3 regions of the Lactococcus sp. bn62 genome follow, and region 3 is predicted to be linked to each of the others. Evidence: riboswitches for the same ligand, from Rfam matches in the RefSeq annotation. Region 3 holds a riboswitch; each other region holds the start of a gene.
The links. Region 3 has a riboswitch for lysine ahead of P3G65_RS08730 (diaminopimelate decarboxylase). Riboswitches for the same ligand answer to the same signal wherever they lie in the genome.
Positions count from the first base shown of each region.

Region 1: linked by a shared signal. The riboswitch ahead of P3G65_RS10740 (amino acid permease) and the one ahead of P3G65_RS08730 (diaminopimelate decarboxylase) in region 3 are both predicted to bind lysine.
Region 2: linked by a shared signal. The riboswitch ahead of P3G65_RS03315 (ABC transporter permease subunit) and the one ahead of P3G65_RS08730 (diaminopimelate decarboxylase) in region 3 are both predicted to bind lysine.

Region 1 covers NZ_CP120417.1:2,058,943-2,064,349, reverse strand. Annotated here, with positions in the region: gene dnaX (DNA polymerase III subunit gamma/tau) at 1-1,196, shown strand, start outside; gene P3G65_RS10740 (amino acid permease) at 1,228-2,691, opposite strand; lysine riboswitch at 2,767-2,943, opposite strand; gene P3G65_RS10735 (hypothetical protein) at 3,158-3,370, shown strand; gene rpsF (30S ribosomal protein S6) at 3,556-3,849, shown strand; gene ssb (single-stranded DNA-binding protein) at 3,887-4,381, shown strand; gene rpsR (30S ribosomal protein S18) at 4,501-4,746, shown strand; gene P3G65_RS10715 (metallophosphoesterase) at 4,855-5,407, shown strand, end outside.
Region 2 covers NZ_CP120417.1:594,563-599,969, reverse strand. Annotated here, with positions in the region: gene murD (UDP-N-acetylmuramoyl-L-alanine--D-glutamate ligase) at 1-173, opposite strand, end outside; gene P3G65_RS03320 (amino acid ABC transporter ATP-binding protein) at 313-1,050, opposite strand; gene P3G65_RS03315 (ABC transporter permease subunit) at 1,051-2,622, opposite strand; lysine riboswitch at 2,711-2,878, opposite strand; gene P3G65_RS03310 (HAMP domain-containing histidine kinase) at 3,018-4,508, opposite strand; gene P3G65_RS03305 (response regulator transcription factor) at 4,596-5,291, opposite strand; gene P3G65_RS03300 (DUF177 domain-containing protein) at 5,393-5,407, opposite strand, start outside.
Region 3 covers NZ_CP120417.1:1,675,717-1,681,123, forward strand. Annotated here, with positions in the region: gene dapB (4-hydroxy-tetrahydrodipicolinate reductase) at 1-599, opposite strand, end outside; gene dapA (4-hydroxy-tetrahydrodipicolinate synthase) at 599-1,462, opposite strand; gene P3G65_RS08730 (diaminopimelate decarboxylase) at 1,660-2,937, opposite strand; lysine riboswitch at 3,304-3,476, opposite strand; gene P3G65_RS08735 (pyridoxal phosphate-dependent aminotransferase) at 3,742-4,905, shown strand; gene P3G65_RS08740 (glutamate decarboxylase) at 5,059-5,407, opposite strand, start outside.

The DNA of each region.
Region 1 (5,407 bases), 380 kb from region 3:
CAACAACTGAGCTTCAAAAAATTCCGGCAACAATTATTAGTCGTGTGCAAAGATTTGCTTTTAAAGCTATCACAACAAATGATATTCGTCAGCACTTAGCAGAAGTTTTAGCTGATGAGAAGATTGAGTTTGAAGATGCGGCACTTGATGTCATTGCAAAATCTGCCGAGGGAGGAATGCGTGATGCCTTGAGTTTATTGGATCAGGCCTTAAGTTTTTCTGATGGCAAGCTTGCAGAGAAGGATGCTCTTTTAGTGACAGGCTCCATTGCCAATGAAGCGCTTGTCTCTTATGTTGCAGCATTGATCGCTTCAGATGGACCAACTGCACTTGATGCTTTGGAGAAAATCTTTCTTGAAGGTAAAAATATGTTACGTTTTACGGAAGATCTCTTAACTTATTTCCGTGATTTGCTTTTGCGGGAAAATAATGAAATCCCACGACCTCGTCTTTACCAATGGATCAATATTGCGATTGAGTCTCTGAAAATTATTAAAGAAACAACACAGAGTAAAATTGCTGCTGATGTGATGACGATGCGTCTTGTAGATGCAGGTGCTTATTCTTCTGCGGAAGATAAGGAAGTTCCGGAAAGTTTGAACCATGAGCTTCAGGCTTTAAAAGCAGAAGTTGCAGAGCTAAAAGCTAAAGTGGCAGAAACGGGCAGCCAAACGGTGGTATCCACTGTCAGTCAAGAAGTTCAAATTAAGCAGCAAGTGAAAACGAAAACAGTCACCGAAAAGTACACTGTAAATCAAGATTTGGTTTTTAAAGCTTTAAAGGAAGCGACCAACGAAGCTCGTCAAGCAGTTTTTGGTGCATGGCCTGAGATTGTTTCCAGCTTTACCAAACCTTCAGACCGTGCCTTAATCAATAATACTGCCCCCGTGGCAGCCTCAAGCAATTTTGTGGTAGTTACTTTTCCTCATGGTAATTTAGCAAAGCGTGTTACGGAAAATGAAAACCTACAATTAACTTTTGGCAATTTAATGTCATCAATATTGGGATTTTCGCCTGAGATTATTGCTTTAGCAGAGCAAGATTGGCAGGCTGTACGTCAAGAGTATGTCTTAAGCCTTAAAAAAGGGGAGCAGCATGTTACAAAAGATACGGAATCTGAGCCAGAAGAAGAAGAAGTTCTTGTAAGTAAGGCCAAAGAATTTTTTGGTGAAAAAGTGAAGATAATCAACGACTAAAAAAACGCCTTATGGCGTTTTTATATTCGTTTTAATCAATATCACGGCTTAAATCAACTTCTTCAAGCGGAATAAGTTTTGTTTTCTTCACGATTTTGTAAGAGAAATATAAAATCAAGAAGAGAGGTAAAGCAAGGTAGGTTGTAATGATGCTTTGCGCATTCATCGTTACGGTAGTAATTTGCCCGATAACGATAATGATTGAAAGAATAAGAGCGATGATTGGCCCAATAGGGAACCATTTAGCATGGTAGCCTAACTCAGAAAGTTTGTGACCTTGTTTAATAAAAGCACGGCGGAAGCGGAAATGACAGATAGCAATTCCAATCCAAGCCAAGAAACCAGATAAACCGGAAGCAGCGACCAAATAGAAATAAATCTCAGTTCCGAAGATACTTGTTAAGAAGGCCAAAAGACCGATGGCAACAGTCGCTAAAATTGCATAAATTGGTACCCCGTTGCTTGTATTTGTTTTAGCGAAGATTTTCGGTGCATGCCCCTCTTTTGCCATACCAAAAAGCATGCGAGAAGCAGCATATAACCAAGAATTGGCAGATGAAATAACCGAGGTTAAGATGACAGCATTCATAACGGATGCAGCAGCAGCTAAGCCAGCACGTTCAAATACCAAGGTAAATGGAGAAACGGTAATGTCGCTTTGGGTTGCTGCACGGAGAAGACTTGGGTCTTTATAGTAAACCAAGGCACCGATTACGAATATTGAGAGGAAATAGAAAATAATAATCCGCCAAAAGACTTGTTTAATCGCTGAGGGTACATTTTTCTCAGGGTTTTCTGACTCGCCGGCTGCGATACCAACGATTTCTGTACCTTGGAAAGAGAAGCCTGCAATCATGAAGACAGCAATCATACCTCCAATACCACCGACAAAACCATGATTTCCTCCAGCAGAAAGATTGCGTGCCACATCTGGCTTATAACTCATAACTCCAAAAATTGTTGCGAGACCAATCACGATAAAGGCGATAACAGCGATGACTTTAATTGTCGCCATCCAAAATTCTGCTTCACCATAAGCTTTAGCTGAAATGAGGTTAACCAAGAGGATGAGCGCAATCACAATAGTCGACCATATCCATGTGGGCACATGGGGCAACCAGAACTGCATAATAACACCAACTGTAGCTGCCTCAACCGCTACAGTAATTGCTGAGTTAAACCAATAGTTCCATCCCATAGCGAAGCCGAAAGCTTTATCTACATAACGGTCAGCGAAAGAAGCAAAAGAGCCTGATACTGGAAGATAGGAAGCCATTTCACCTAAAGACGTCATAAGGAAGAAAACCATGAGCCCAATGGCGACATAGGCAACTAACGCGCCTAAAGGTCCAGCTTGAGAAATCGTTGCGCCTGATGCAACAAATAGCCCGGTACCAATAGTTCCTCCTAAGGCAATCATTGTTAAGTGACGATGTTTAAGGCCACGTTTAACTTGCGTGGATGGCGTGGCCTCATTATTTGAAGTATTATCCATTACTTCTCTCCTAAATTTATAAATATTAATACAAAAAGCAATCCCTAGAGATTGCTAAACGTCAGAAAGATCTTTCATCCGAATAGCGCATCATGGTCATAGTTAGACCACGACAGTTTAACAGGTATTTCCCGCTAAACCAAGAAAAGTCGGTGAGCATAACTTCTCTTTCGGCAACCGCTCCTGGGCTAAACTTCTCAGCATGCTCTAGCTCTGCTTAGCTTATTATTGGTTGCGACCTCTATCGTTTATTAAGTATTTATGAATATTTTAGATTAATTTGAGAGGGATGTCAAGGACGAGCCTACTAGATTTGAATAATTATACATGCTGTTGTTTAAAATTACAGATTTTTTAATGTTTAGCCATTAAAAATCTAGACATTTGTTTTAGAGATTAAAAAGAGTTATAATATAAGAAGAGATGATTGCGTTTTCATCTCAATTATATCTGGAGGTGGTTTTCAATGACGTTTACCCCAAAATATGTATCTCCAACTTACGCGGGAGAAAAAATAGTATGCGTAACCCGTAGCCAGGAAGGGGAAATTTCCCACTTATACCAGCGCTTTGATAGCCGTTGCAAGTTGCATTTTATCGTGAAAAAGCTTGGCTATTATCAATCGAAAGAAGGTGAGTATCGCTACATTCCAGCTAATGTGCTTGATGTAGTCGCTTAATAATAAAAAATGATGAGAAATCTTCTGCAGAGGCAGAGGGTTATTTTTTATTTTATAATAGAATAAATAAGATAAATCAACTTGCAAAATGTAGCTAAATTTGATATAATATATACTTGTGAGTAAAAACTCATAACTTACACAGGCTCCAACCTGTGTCATTAGTCCAAAAGGAGGAAAAATCAATGACAAAATACGAAATTCTTTATATTATTCGTCCAAACATTGAAGAAGAAGCAAAGAAAGCCCTCGTTGAACGTTTCGATAGTATCTTGACTGACAACGGTGCTGCTAATCTTGAGTCTAAAGACTGGGAAACACGCAAACTCGCTTACGAAATTCAAGACTTCCGCGAAGGTATCTACCACATCGTAACTCTTGAAGCTGCTACTGATTCAGAAGCTTTGAGCGAATTTGACCGTCTTGCTAAGATTAACGGCGACATTCTTCGTCACATGATCACTAAAGTAGAAGCTTAATTCTAGTTTAGCTGGACAAATTTAAAGGAGAAGCATCATGATTAATAATGTTGTTTTGGTCGGACGCGTTGTGCGTGACCCTGAACTGCGATACACACCGCAAAATACTGCGGTTGCTACATTTACGATTGCTGTTAACCGTCGTTTTAAAAACGCGCAAGGCGAACGTGAAGCTGATTTCATTAACTGTGTCATCTGGCGCCAATCTGCTGAAAACTTGGCAAATTGGGCTAAAAAAGGTGCCTTGATTGGTGTAACAGGTAGTATTCAAGTGCGAAATTATGAGAACAAAGAAGGTCAACGTGTTTACGTGACTGAAGTATTGGCTGATAACTTCCAAATGCTTGAAAGTCGTGCCGCACGTGAAGGTGGCTCTGGTTCATATTCTGCACCACAGCAACAACAATCACAAAATCGTCCTTTTGCTGGCTCTAACAGCTCAGCAGGAAATTCAACACCTGATTTTGGTCGTGATGCAGATCCATTTGGTGGCTCACCAATGGAAATCTCAGATGATGATCTTCCATTCTAATAAGTAAGGCAGCTGTATAAGGCAGTCTATCTGAGCCCTATTCGTTGAGTATAAAAGCGGTATCCGTATTGACTTTTCTACTCAACAACATCATACAATAATATAAGGAGAAACACACTATGGCTTTTCAAAAACGTGGTGGCTTCAAACGCCGTAAAAAAGTTGACTTTATCGCAGCTAACAAAATCGAAGTTGTTGATTATAAAGACACTGAACTCTTAAAACGTTTTATCTCAGAACGTGGTAAAATCTTGCCACGTCGCGTAACTGGTACTTCAGCTAAAAACCAACGTAAAGTGGTTACAGCTATCAAACGCGCACGTGTTATGGCTCTCTTGCCATTCGTAGCTTCTGACGAAAACTAAGAAATAACTAGGCACCTTCGGGTGTTTTTTTGTTACGTGCTTTGATACAATAAGGAGCGTGAATCTCATTATGAAGAATAAAAAATCTGAATATGGTAAAATAAAGCAATGACATGGATTATAATTTTACTTTTCTGCCTTTTGGCTTATGGTATTTTCGTTGAACCGCATTTAATGCGTGTGCGACAAGTGAAAATTTCAAACACAGCCGGGCTGAAAGTTGCACACTTTACCGATACACATTTTAATTGGCACACACATCCACGCCGCTTTTTTAAATTTTCAAAACACATAAATAAAACACAACCTGACTTGATCTTGTTCACAGGCGACTTATTTGATAAAGTCGATTGGGCGCAAGCGCATGATGTTGATAAGGTAAAAGAAATTTTAGCAGAACTTGAAGCACCCTTAGGAAAATTTGCGATTTTGGGTAATCATGATTTTTCGCATGAAGGGGATGCTAACTATATAAGAACTTTTCTAAAGGAAGCGGGTTTTACTGTACTTACCAACCAATCACTCATGTCAGGAACAGTAGTATTAACCGGACTTGATGATTTACGTGAAGGACAACCAAATTTTAGTATGGTCCCTGAGCAAGGAAAGTTTTCGATTTTAATGATTCATGAGCCGGATACGATTTTGCAAGTAGAATTTC
Region 2 (5,407 bases), 1.1 Mb from region 3:
TCAATGCCTTCTTCCAAGAGGGCTTGCGCGGCAGGGTTTTCTTCAAAAGCCTTTCCGTCATTTACAGTTACGTGTGCACCTAGAGTATGAAGCAAGCGGGCTGCAGCTTCTCCTGATTTTGCTAATCCGAGGATGAGTACTTTTTTTTCTTCAAAAGTTTTGATTTTTTTCATTGTTCCTATTCTTTCTACTTCCCTCTATTTTACCGCTATTTACCTATTTTTTCAATATAGAGTTTGTATTTGAAAGTTTTACTGTGAAAATAAGAGGTCTTTTGCAAAGAAAAAAAGAGCATAAGCTTGCTCTTTTTATTTAAGCTTTCAAGAAGCGTGAAAGGAAAGCTCGCGTCCGCTCTTCTTTCGGAGCTCCGAAGATTTCCGCTGGTCGTCCTTCTTCAGCAATAACCCCTTTATCCATGAAAATTACACGATCACTTACATCACGCGCGAATTCCATTTCATGTGTAACGATAACCATTGTTAAGCCTGTTTCAGCCAGTCCTTTCATTGTCTGTAAGACTTCGCCTACCATTTCAGGATCAAGCGCTGAAGTCGGCTCGTCAAATAATATCACATCTGGATTCATAGAAATCGCACGAGCAATCGCCACACGTTGTTTTTGTCCGCCGGAGAGTTGTGCAGGTTTGGCATTAGCAAAGCTTGCCATGCCCACTTTTTCCAGATTCTCGAGCGCAATAGTCCGAGCTTCTTCTTGGCTTTTTTTCAATACTGTAACTTGCCCAGCCATAACATTTTCGATAACATTCATATTGTTAAACAAGTTGAAGCTTTGGAAAACCATGCCCAGATGCGTGCGATATTTAGGAATATCGAAGCCTTTTGCTAAAACATTTTCACCTTTATAAATTATTTCCCCACCAGATGGCTTCTCCAATAAATTGATTGAACGAAGTAATGTCGATTTACCACTTCCAGATGAACCAATAATCGAAATAACTTCGCCTTGATTTACCGTTAAGTGAATGTCTTTTAACACTTCATTACTGCCAAATGATTTTTTTAAATGATTGATTTCTAAGATTGCTGTCATTTAAGCGTCCCCCGGTTCTTGTACTTGCATTTGATTTTGGATTGGGACGTAAGCGTCTGGTCCATCCATTTTTCTTTCTACAAAGCGTAGAATACGTGTTACTGTAAATGTTAAGACAAAGTAAATTGCACAGATGACAGCAAAGGTTTGGAAATACATAAAGTTTTGTTGCGCCACTGTTGTCCCTTGGAAAAAGAGCTCAGTTACTGAAATTACAGATAAGACTGATGTATCTTTGATATTAATGACAAATTCATTTCCTGTTGCTGGAAGAATATTTCGCAAGACTTGTGGTAAAACAACCTTGCGCATAGTTTGCCCATGCGTCATTCCGATAGCTTGCGCGGCTTCAAATTGCCCTTGATCCACAGAGAAAATACCGCCACGTACAATCTCCGACATATAAGCACCTGTATTGATGGACACAATAATTAGCGCAGCTAAGGTCCGATCCAAACTCAAGCCAAAAGCTAGAGCTGTTCCATAGTAAAGCACCATTGCTTGAACAATCATTGGTGTACCACGGAAAATTTCAATATAAGCTGAAATAAGCCAGCCAAATACTTTATGTAAAAAGGCTAAAAATTTATTACTAATTTCTGGAATAGTACGATAAACGCCAATAAGAAGACCTAAAACCGTACCAATAATCGTACCAATCAAAGAGATGAATAAGGTCATCCCTGTACCATTAAGAAACTGTTTGCCGTTATCTCTTACAATACTGATAATTTGATCATACCAAGCGCCTTGTATTTTAGCTTCTGGTTGAGCAGCAATCATTTCATCCATCAGTTCTTTTTGGTCTTGAGGTGTAAAACCTGTCAAAAAGCTATTAATTACAGGTAAGTTGGGATCATTTTTACGTAAACCTACTGCGACTGTTGTATCATCAGAGTTTGTGACAAAACCTTTTCCTTCGCCAAATTCAATCATTTTGAAGTCTGGATTTGCTTTCTCTGCTGTCACTCCTTCGGGACGTTCAGCTACATAACCATCGATGGCTCCACTTTGTAAAGCCACACGCATGCTTGAAAAATCTTTCATTGCTGTTTGCTTGTTAACACTTTCAATCTGGTCAATCATGTTATAGTGAAAAGTTCCCAGCTGAGCAGTGATTTTTGCACCAGAGAAGTCTGCTAAACTCGATGCTTGAGCAAAGGGACCGCCACTTTTGACCATCATTACAAGGTTAGATGTGTAATACGGTTCTGAAAAGGCGATTTGTTCTCTACGTTCCGCAGTTGGCGACATTCCTGCAATAATGCCATCGATTTTTCCGGATTTTAGAGCTGGCAGCAAGCCATCCCAACTTGATTTGACGATTACTAATTCTTTATTTAACTTATCAGCAAGTTTTTTTGCAACTTGTACATCGTAACCATTAGCCCATTGACCATCTACACCATCAATAGGGACAGCACCGTTGCTATCATCATATTGTGTCCAGTTAAAAGGGGCATATGCAGCTTCCATTCCGACACGGAACTGTTCTGCACTCACTTTTGAACTACCGATAAATAATACCGTAAACAACGTCGCGACAAGTAAGAATAAGTTTTTTCTTCTCATAATACTCTCTCTTTCATTTTTCCAAATAAAAAGCAACCTTTACACAGAGAGGTTGCTAAACGTTGTACGTGATTCATATTATCAGTAAGTAACGAATAGCACTCCGCAAAACTGCGACAGTTCAGCAAGTATCCCTTGCTGCCCCAACAAACTCACTTGGACGAGTGAATTCGTTTCGGCAATGTCTCCTCCGTTTTACTTCAACGCTTGTCCAGCTCAGTAAAACATCCTATTCATTGCGACCTCTATCATTTTATTTGTATATTGTATTTTAAATCTTAACCTTTTTTTAAACGAATGTCAACAATTTTCTCGAATTATCAAAAAACTCAAGAAATAAGATTAAGATTAAAAGTCTAGCAAGTACTTTTAGATACTCAGTAGGCTTTTTATATTTATTTAATCTTAGGAATTTTTAAAGTAAATTTCGATCCTTCGCCTACAATGGAAGTCACACTGACATCCCCGTCATAGTTTTCCACTATGCGTTGGATAATAGACAGACCAAGACCTGTTCCACCTATATCTCGATTTCGTGCTTTATCGGCACGGAAAAAGCGCTCAAAGACATGTTTTAAATCTTCTTGACTAATGCCATAGCCACGATCCTCAACTGTCGTAATAATGTATTTGTCATCTTCTTCTAGATGGATTTTCACTTCTTGGCGATCTTTAGGCGAGTATTTTATCGCATTATCAATCAAAATTTTTAAGCCTTGTTCATAATGGTTGGGATAAATATGAGCCAAACTACCCGGCGTCAAGTAATTCTCAACAGTTAAATTTAAATCAGGATGAATAAGGAGAAAGTTTTTCTTAAGAAAATTAGAAACTTCTGTTGGATCACAGATCAGATCTTCATCTTGAAAATCAATGCTTTCAAGACGGGCCAATGCAAGCATCTCCTCTAACATCGTTCTCATCGTGCTAACTTCTTCTATACTGGCCTGTAAAGACTCCTCAAGCACTTCAGGATCATTTTTCCCCCATCGATTCAAGAGATTCAAATGACCATCTAAAACTGCAAGTGGCGTACGTAGCTCGTGACTGACATCAGAAACAAAACGTTTCTGCTGATCAACGTAATCGTTAAGCTTAATCATCATATCGTTATAAACAGTCGCCAGTTCTTCAATTTCATCGCCTGTTTGAATCACTACAGGTTTGAAATCCGCCTTCAAATTATTGGCACGTGTAGTAATCGCATCGTGCAAACGCTCTAGAGGCTTGATATAGCGACTTGCCATAAAATAACCGACAAACTGAGCAATAAAGAGAGCAATAATTTCTAAGATAATCAAGGCAATCAGCAGCTTTGTTCGCACGCTGTAATAATAACTCATATCATAGAAAGCCTGCACATAGCCAATCAGTTTCCCTGTTTTCTTAGAATGAACGGGTCGTTCAACCAAATAACCAGAATATTCACCAAATGTACGTACAGCATGAGTAGAATCCCCCACATCTTTCCTTAGCGGGAAACCATACGAATTGGTCGAATAAATCAAATTTTCACCGACATCAAAGACATAAAAAGACTTCCTAGAACCAATCATACTTCCAAGTGTTTCTAGCTCATTTTCTTTTCCCTGACTGGATGCTGTGTAGTCTTTGGCATAAGCCAAATAATTCGCAAGATTGTCCTCCGACAGTTTGCTTTCCGATTGGGACAAACTTTGCTCAACATTGTCCAGAGCTTTCATCATGTCCTCTTTTTCAGAATTGATGAAGGTTGTTATGGTCAGTTGATAAACTAATACTGTAAAAATAGTGAAGGTTATAAAACAAAAAATCGTATTTGCAAAGGCCCAACGTAGCATGATGCTTCGCTTACGCTCGGGCAGATTTTCTGCTTTTTTCTTCTTCGAATCAAAAAATTTTACCATGTCGCATTTTTCTATTTCTTTACATCGCCATAAAAGGAATAAATCTAGTGGCAAAACCACTAGAAATCTTCTTATATATTCCCTATATTATTTGCGGTCACGCATGACATATCCCATACCACGAACCGTTTGAATATAACTTTCGCGGCCTTCCACGTCAATTTTGTTACGCAAATAGCGGATATAAACGTCAACAACGTTTGTTTCTGTACCTTCTTCGTAACCCCATACTTCAGAAACCAAGTATTCGCGTGTTACGACATCACCCACATTTTGCATCAGGGTCAAAAGCAAATCGTATTCACGACGTGTAAGGTCAATAACTTTTTTTCCGCGATGTACAGTGCGGTTTGTTTTATCAATTACCAAATCACGGAATGAAGTATTGTCTGATTTTTCAATCGTGTGGATATGGTCTTCACGACGGAAGAGTGAACGGACACGCGCTAACAATTCTTCAATTGCGAATGGTTTTGTAATATAGTCATCCGCTCCAATATCAAGACCTGCTACACGGTCCATAGTTGAATCACGTGCAGTCATCATAATAATATGTGTATCTTTTTCACGGCGTAAGCGTCGTGCAACTTCAAAGCCATCCAGCTCTGGGAGCATTAAGTCGAGCAAAATCAAATCATAATCTTTTGACATTGCTTCTTCAAGACCTTTACGACCATTGTCTTGAACCGCAGTTTGATATCCTTCGTGTTCAAGCTCAAGTGAAACAAATCTCGCAATGTTTTTATCGTCTTCGATAATCAAAATACGTTTAGATGAATTCATAGTTTAGCCTCATTAATATCTTTTCTTTTTAATTTTATTTCCTCTATAATGAAATTATAATATAATTGTAATTTTGTTGCAAGTGTTTTATGAGATTTTTCTTAATTTTTTTCTTC
Region 3 (5,407 bases):
GAAAGAGCTTCATGCTTAATCGTAAGAAGTTCGTCCCTTCCTGCAAATATTACTTCATGTTCACCAACGATTGTCCCCCCTCGAACAGCATGTACTCCAATCTCTTTCTTCTCACGTGGCTTTATACCTGAACGTCCATGAACAACTTTATAGTCCAATGTTTCATTGATACTGTCAAGCAACATCTTTGCCGTACCAGATGGTGCATCTATTTTTTTATTATGATGTTTTTCAATGATTTCAATATCAAAACTGTCCGATAAAATATAGGTCATTTCTTTGACTAAACGATTCATCAAGATAACTCCAATACTAAAATTGCCACTAAATAATACAGGCATTTTTTCAGAAAGGTGATCAATTGTTACCTTTTGTATGTCGTCAAAGCCTGTTGTGGCAATAACTGTGGCTGTTGGATGCTTTTCTAGATATTTAGCAAGATTATTGAGATTCTCAGGGTGTGAAAAATCAATGATCACATCGAATTTTTCTTCTGGAATATCCTTTGTTAAGGATACGACTGTTAATTCATGCTCTTTTTCTAGCTCTGCCGCAAGCAGCCCGCCCATTGTACCTGTTCCAATTTGTAAAACTTTCATTATAAAATCTCCAATTCTTTAAGAAGTTGAATTTTTGCCGTTTCGGATGGCTCGTCAAGTGGCAACCGAACAGAACCGACATTATAACCGAGTTGATTCATCACAAATTTGACCGGAATTGGATTTGCTTCTATAAATAAGCTGTCAATCAAGTTCAAATATTTTTGTTGCAGACTCAAAGAATGAGCTGGGTTGGTCGCAAAAGTTTCGATTAACTCCTTAACTACATCTGGCATGAAGTTAGCCCAAACACTGATTACACCCGAAGCGCCTAAACTCAGGCATGGAACTATCATATCGTCATTACCACTATATAATGCAAAATTATTAGAAAGATAGCGGCTAATTTTTTCCACATAGGCAATATCGCCTGATGCTTCTTTTAAGCCTGTAATATTCGGGTGTTTCGCCAATACTTCTACGGCTTCAACAGAAAGATTCACTCCTGTTCTACCTGGTGCATTGTACATGATAATCGGAATATCGACAGACTCCGCAATCTTAGTAAAATGCTTTAACATCCCTGTTTCATTGGTTTTATTATAATAAGGGGTAATCACAAGCAAACTATCCGCACCTAACTTTTCAAATGCTTGAGCAAATTCCACTGCTTGTGCTGTGTTATTACTTCCTGCTCCAACATTGATATGAATACGTCCAGCAACCTGTTTAACTACAAACTCAACGATTGCTTTTTTCTCCTCAAAGCTAATCGTCGGTGCTTCTCCTGTTGTGCCTAAAATAGAAATAGCCGCACTTCCATGGCTAATCTGAAATTCAATCAGCTCAGCTAATTTTTCAAAATTTATAGAATTATCATCATTAAAGGGCGTGATGAGCGCCACAATTGAACCTTTAAGCATTATTTTCTCCTGTAGATTTATTTCAGAAACCTTTGATGAGTGTTGCGATAGAAGAAAAGGAAACTACTCATCGTATAATTTTCTTTCTCTTGAAAATCATCTCCTCTTCGCCTTGTTTTTACTCCACTCCTTTAATTTGTATCCAAATATTATTTATGATTTTATCAATGGTTAGAAGTAAAAGCTTTTACAAGCGTTCACCAGCTAATTCCCGGTAAGATTTCAAACTCAAAGCCATCCAATGTTGCAAAATAGTCTTCAGGTCGCTCTGCCCGTCGAATCATACGCGTGCTCCCATCTTGCTGAAGCAATAATTCGGAACTTCGTAATTTTGCATTATACTGATATCCCATCGAAAAACCATGCGCACCTGTGTCATGAATGACTAATAGGTCTCCCTCATCAATCACAGGAAGTTCGCGCTGCCTGGCAAATTTATCATTGTTTTCACATAATGAACCAGTCACGTCAACAATTTCTTTCACTTTATCTTCCTCCTTTCCTATAACAGTAATATGATGATAAGCATCATAAAATGCTGGTCTCATCAGATTAACTGCGCTCGCATCCACACCAATATACGTCCGATATGTTTGCTTTCTATGCAAGACACGTGTGACCAGTAAGCCATGAGGCGCCAACATAAAGCGTCCAAGTTCCGTATAAATTTTGACTTCCCCTAGGCCATTGGCAGTTAGAACTTCATCATAAACACGATGTACTCCTTCGCCGATGACAGCAATATCGTTAGGAGCTTCATCTGGACGATAATTAACGCCGATACCACCAGAAAGATTTATAAAATCAAGAGAAACGCCTGTTTTTTCACGAATTTTAAGTGCTAATTCAAATAATTGCTGTGCTAATTTTGGATAATACTCATTTGTCACAGTATTTGAAGCCAAAAAGCTATGCATTCCAAATTTCTTCACACCCAACTTTTGCAAATCTCTAATTCCCTGAATTAGTTGGGCTTTTGTCATTCCAAATTTTGATTCTTCAGGATTATCCATAATTTTGGTACCCATTGTAAAAACTCCACCAGGGTTATAGCGTAAGCTCATTGTTTCGGGAAATTCAAATCCTGCCAATGTGGATAAAAATTCAATATGGTTGTATGCATCAATATTAATCGTAGCCCCTAGCTTTTTGGCTAATAAAAATTCTTCAGCTGGAGTGTCATTTGATGAAAACATAATTTCAGACTTATCAAAACCACATTTATTTGCCAGTATAAGTTCAACATAGCTCGCGCAATCAGCTCCACAGCCTTCTTCTTGCAAAATTTTCAAAATTGCAGGCGTTGGTGTAGCTTTTACCGCAAAGAATTCTTTGAAACCTTTATTCCAAGAAAATGCTGTGTTTAGCGCCCTTGCTTTTTCACGAATTCCGTGCTCGTCATACAAATGAAATGGTGTCGGAAATTCTGCAGTAATTTTATCTAATTGATTTTTAGTAATAAATGGTACTTTCATTTCATACTCCTGTGGACTTGCTATGCAAATCTTTATCTGAAGATTTCGGTGATTTCAATGCTCTGGAGGGTTGTCAAAAATTGTAACTGAAAGAAGGAAGATTTTACTTTTAGTCTACCAAATGATATTTTTTCCCATCTCAATCTTTAACTCTGTCTCCAGTGCCCTTTGACCACTGATATAATGAGTTTCGATGTAAGAAGCAGAGTTTTTCTTATTCGTTGACTCGCTAAAACATTATTCTATCGTTGTCGCGCTTCAACCTGCAAACTCACATCATATAAAAACAAAAGGCACTTGTAAGTACAAGCGCCTTTTATGTCGTCATGAAAATAGAGTTAAAAAAGAATTCTATATTATTCGGTTCGATCACTTAGCGCCAGACTTATTCAAGTCCGAGTGGTATAGGTGTTTCCTATACCCCCACGCTAGCCAGATACCTCTGTTGCTAACGTTCGGCAATGATTACCTTTCGTACACGGTCGTCGGATGCCTCCTCTCGTGTAGTACTCATTTGCATTGCTACCTCTAATTTATTTTTCACAATTATAATATTTTCAGTATTGTTTGTCAATTGAAAACTTTTCAAATTTTTAGTATTGACTTATTTTTTTCTTTAAAACTGCTTTAAATCAAGGTTTACAAGGTGTATTTTTTATCTGAACTTCCGAATCTCCAAAATATTTTGCAACATTGTTTTGTGAATTTTTAAAATAAAATGCTATAATACAAATTTAAAACGACGAATATACGGAGTTTTTGCTTGAAGCCAACTTTAACTATTGACCTGCGGAGGTGCTATGTATGGATTTATCAAATAAATTTAACACTAATCTTGGAAAAATTGAAATTTCTAAAATTCGTGAATTTGATCAGGAAATCTCCAAAATACCGAATGTTTTGAAATTAACACTTGGTGAACCAGATTTTCCGACACCTGAACATATCAAAAAAGCTGCAATTGATGCGATTGATGCCGATGAAAGTCATTATACTGGCATGCGTGGCCTGATTGAACTCCGTCATGCAGCCAGTCAATTTGTAGCTGAAAAATACAATTTACATTACGATGCTGAAACAGAAATTTTGACCACAGTTGGTGTCACAGAGGCGATTGCTACTTGTCTCCTTTCAATTATTGAACCTGGCGATAAAGTTCTAATCCCAGCACCTGCTTACTCAGGTTATGCGCCTGTAGTAAGCTTAGCTGGCGGTCAATTGGTCGAGATTGATACCACAACTGATAAATTTGTCTTAACTCCTGAAAAACTTGAGCAAGTATTGAACGAAACCGAGAATATCAAGGCTATCATCCTTAATTATCCTTCAAATCCAACGGGCATAACTTACACTCATGCCCAACTTAAAACACTTGCTGAAATCATCAAAAAACATGAAATTTTTGTCCTTTCTGACGAAGTTTATTCTGAAATTAACTATAGCCAACATGTACATACTTCTATTTCGACCTTTTTACGTGATCAAACTTTTGTACTTAATGGCCTTTCAAAATCACATGCGATGACGGGTTGGCGAATGGGGCTGATTTTTGCACAAAAATACTTGATTGATCAGCTTGTAAAAACACACCAATATCTGGTTACTTCTGCCTCAACACAATCGCAATGGGCAGCAGTTGAAGCTCTGAGTAAAGGAAAAAATGATGCTGAGCTAATGAAAGCCGAATACCTCAAACGGCGGGATTACATTATTGAGAAGATGACTGAACTTGGCTTTGAAATTATCAAGCCAGACGGGGCTTTCTATATTTTTGCCAAAATTCCAGCAGAATATAACAGCAATTCTTTTGAATTTTTATATGATTTTGCAAAGAAAAAACATGTAGCATTCATTCCAGGCTCAGCCTTTGGCCAATATGGTGAAGGTTATGTCCGTTTGTCCTATGCAGCTTCAATGGAAGTGATTAAGATTGCTATGGAGAGATTGAAAGAATATCTTTCGGAATAACTTACTATTATGGTTGTGCTATACTCAGAGTTTATCTTTGCTTTAATGTAAACCTTCTCAAAAAAGACGAGATTTTTCTCGTCTTTTTTGTTATGTATTCATTCTTGTTATTAATTAACGAAAATAGGTTTGGCTTGTAAAAAAGAGATTGTTTTAATGTGTAAATCCATATACTTTATTTTTAGGATTATTATGGTATTTAAGATGTGCCTTATTCAAAAATTCAATAGCTTCTTGCATATCTTGCACGTAATTGTATGCCATATTCATTCCAAAATCCGCTCGAATTACTATCCGTTGTATAATATTATCCTCTAAGTTTTTTGGTAAAGGATAGGCTGGCACTTGCCATCCTTTCATTAATAAACGATCGGCTAAGTCGTATAAATCCCAGTCACAATTTCTGTCTTCTCTTAATTTATAGCATACAATTGGAAGTTGTGAACCATCATTTACAATTTCAAATAAACCTGTTTTTTCAATTGATTTTGCTAAATACATC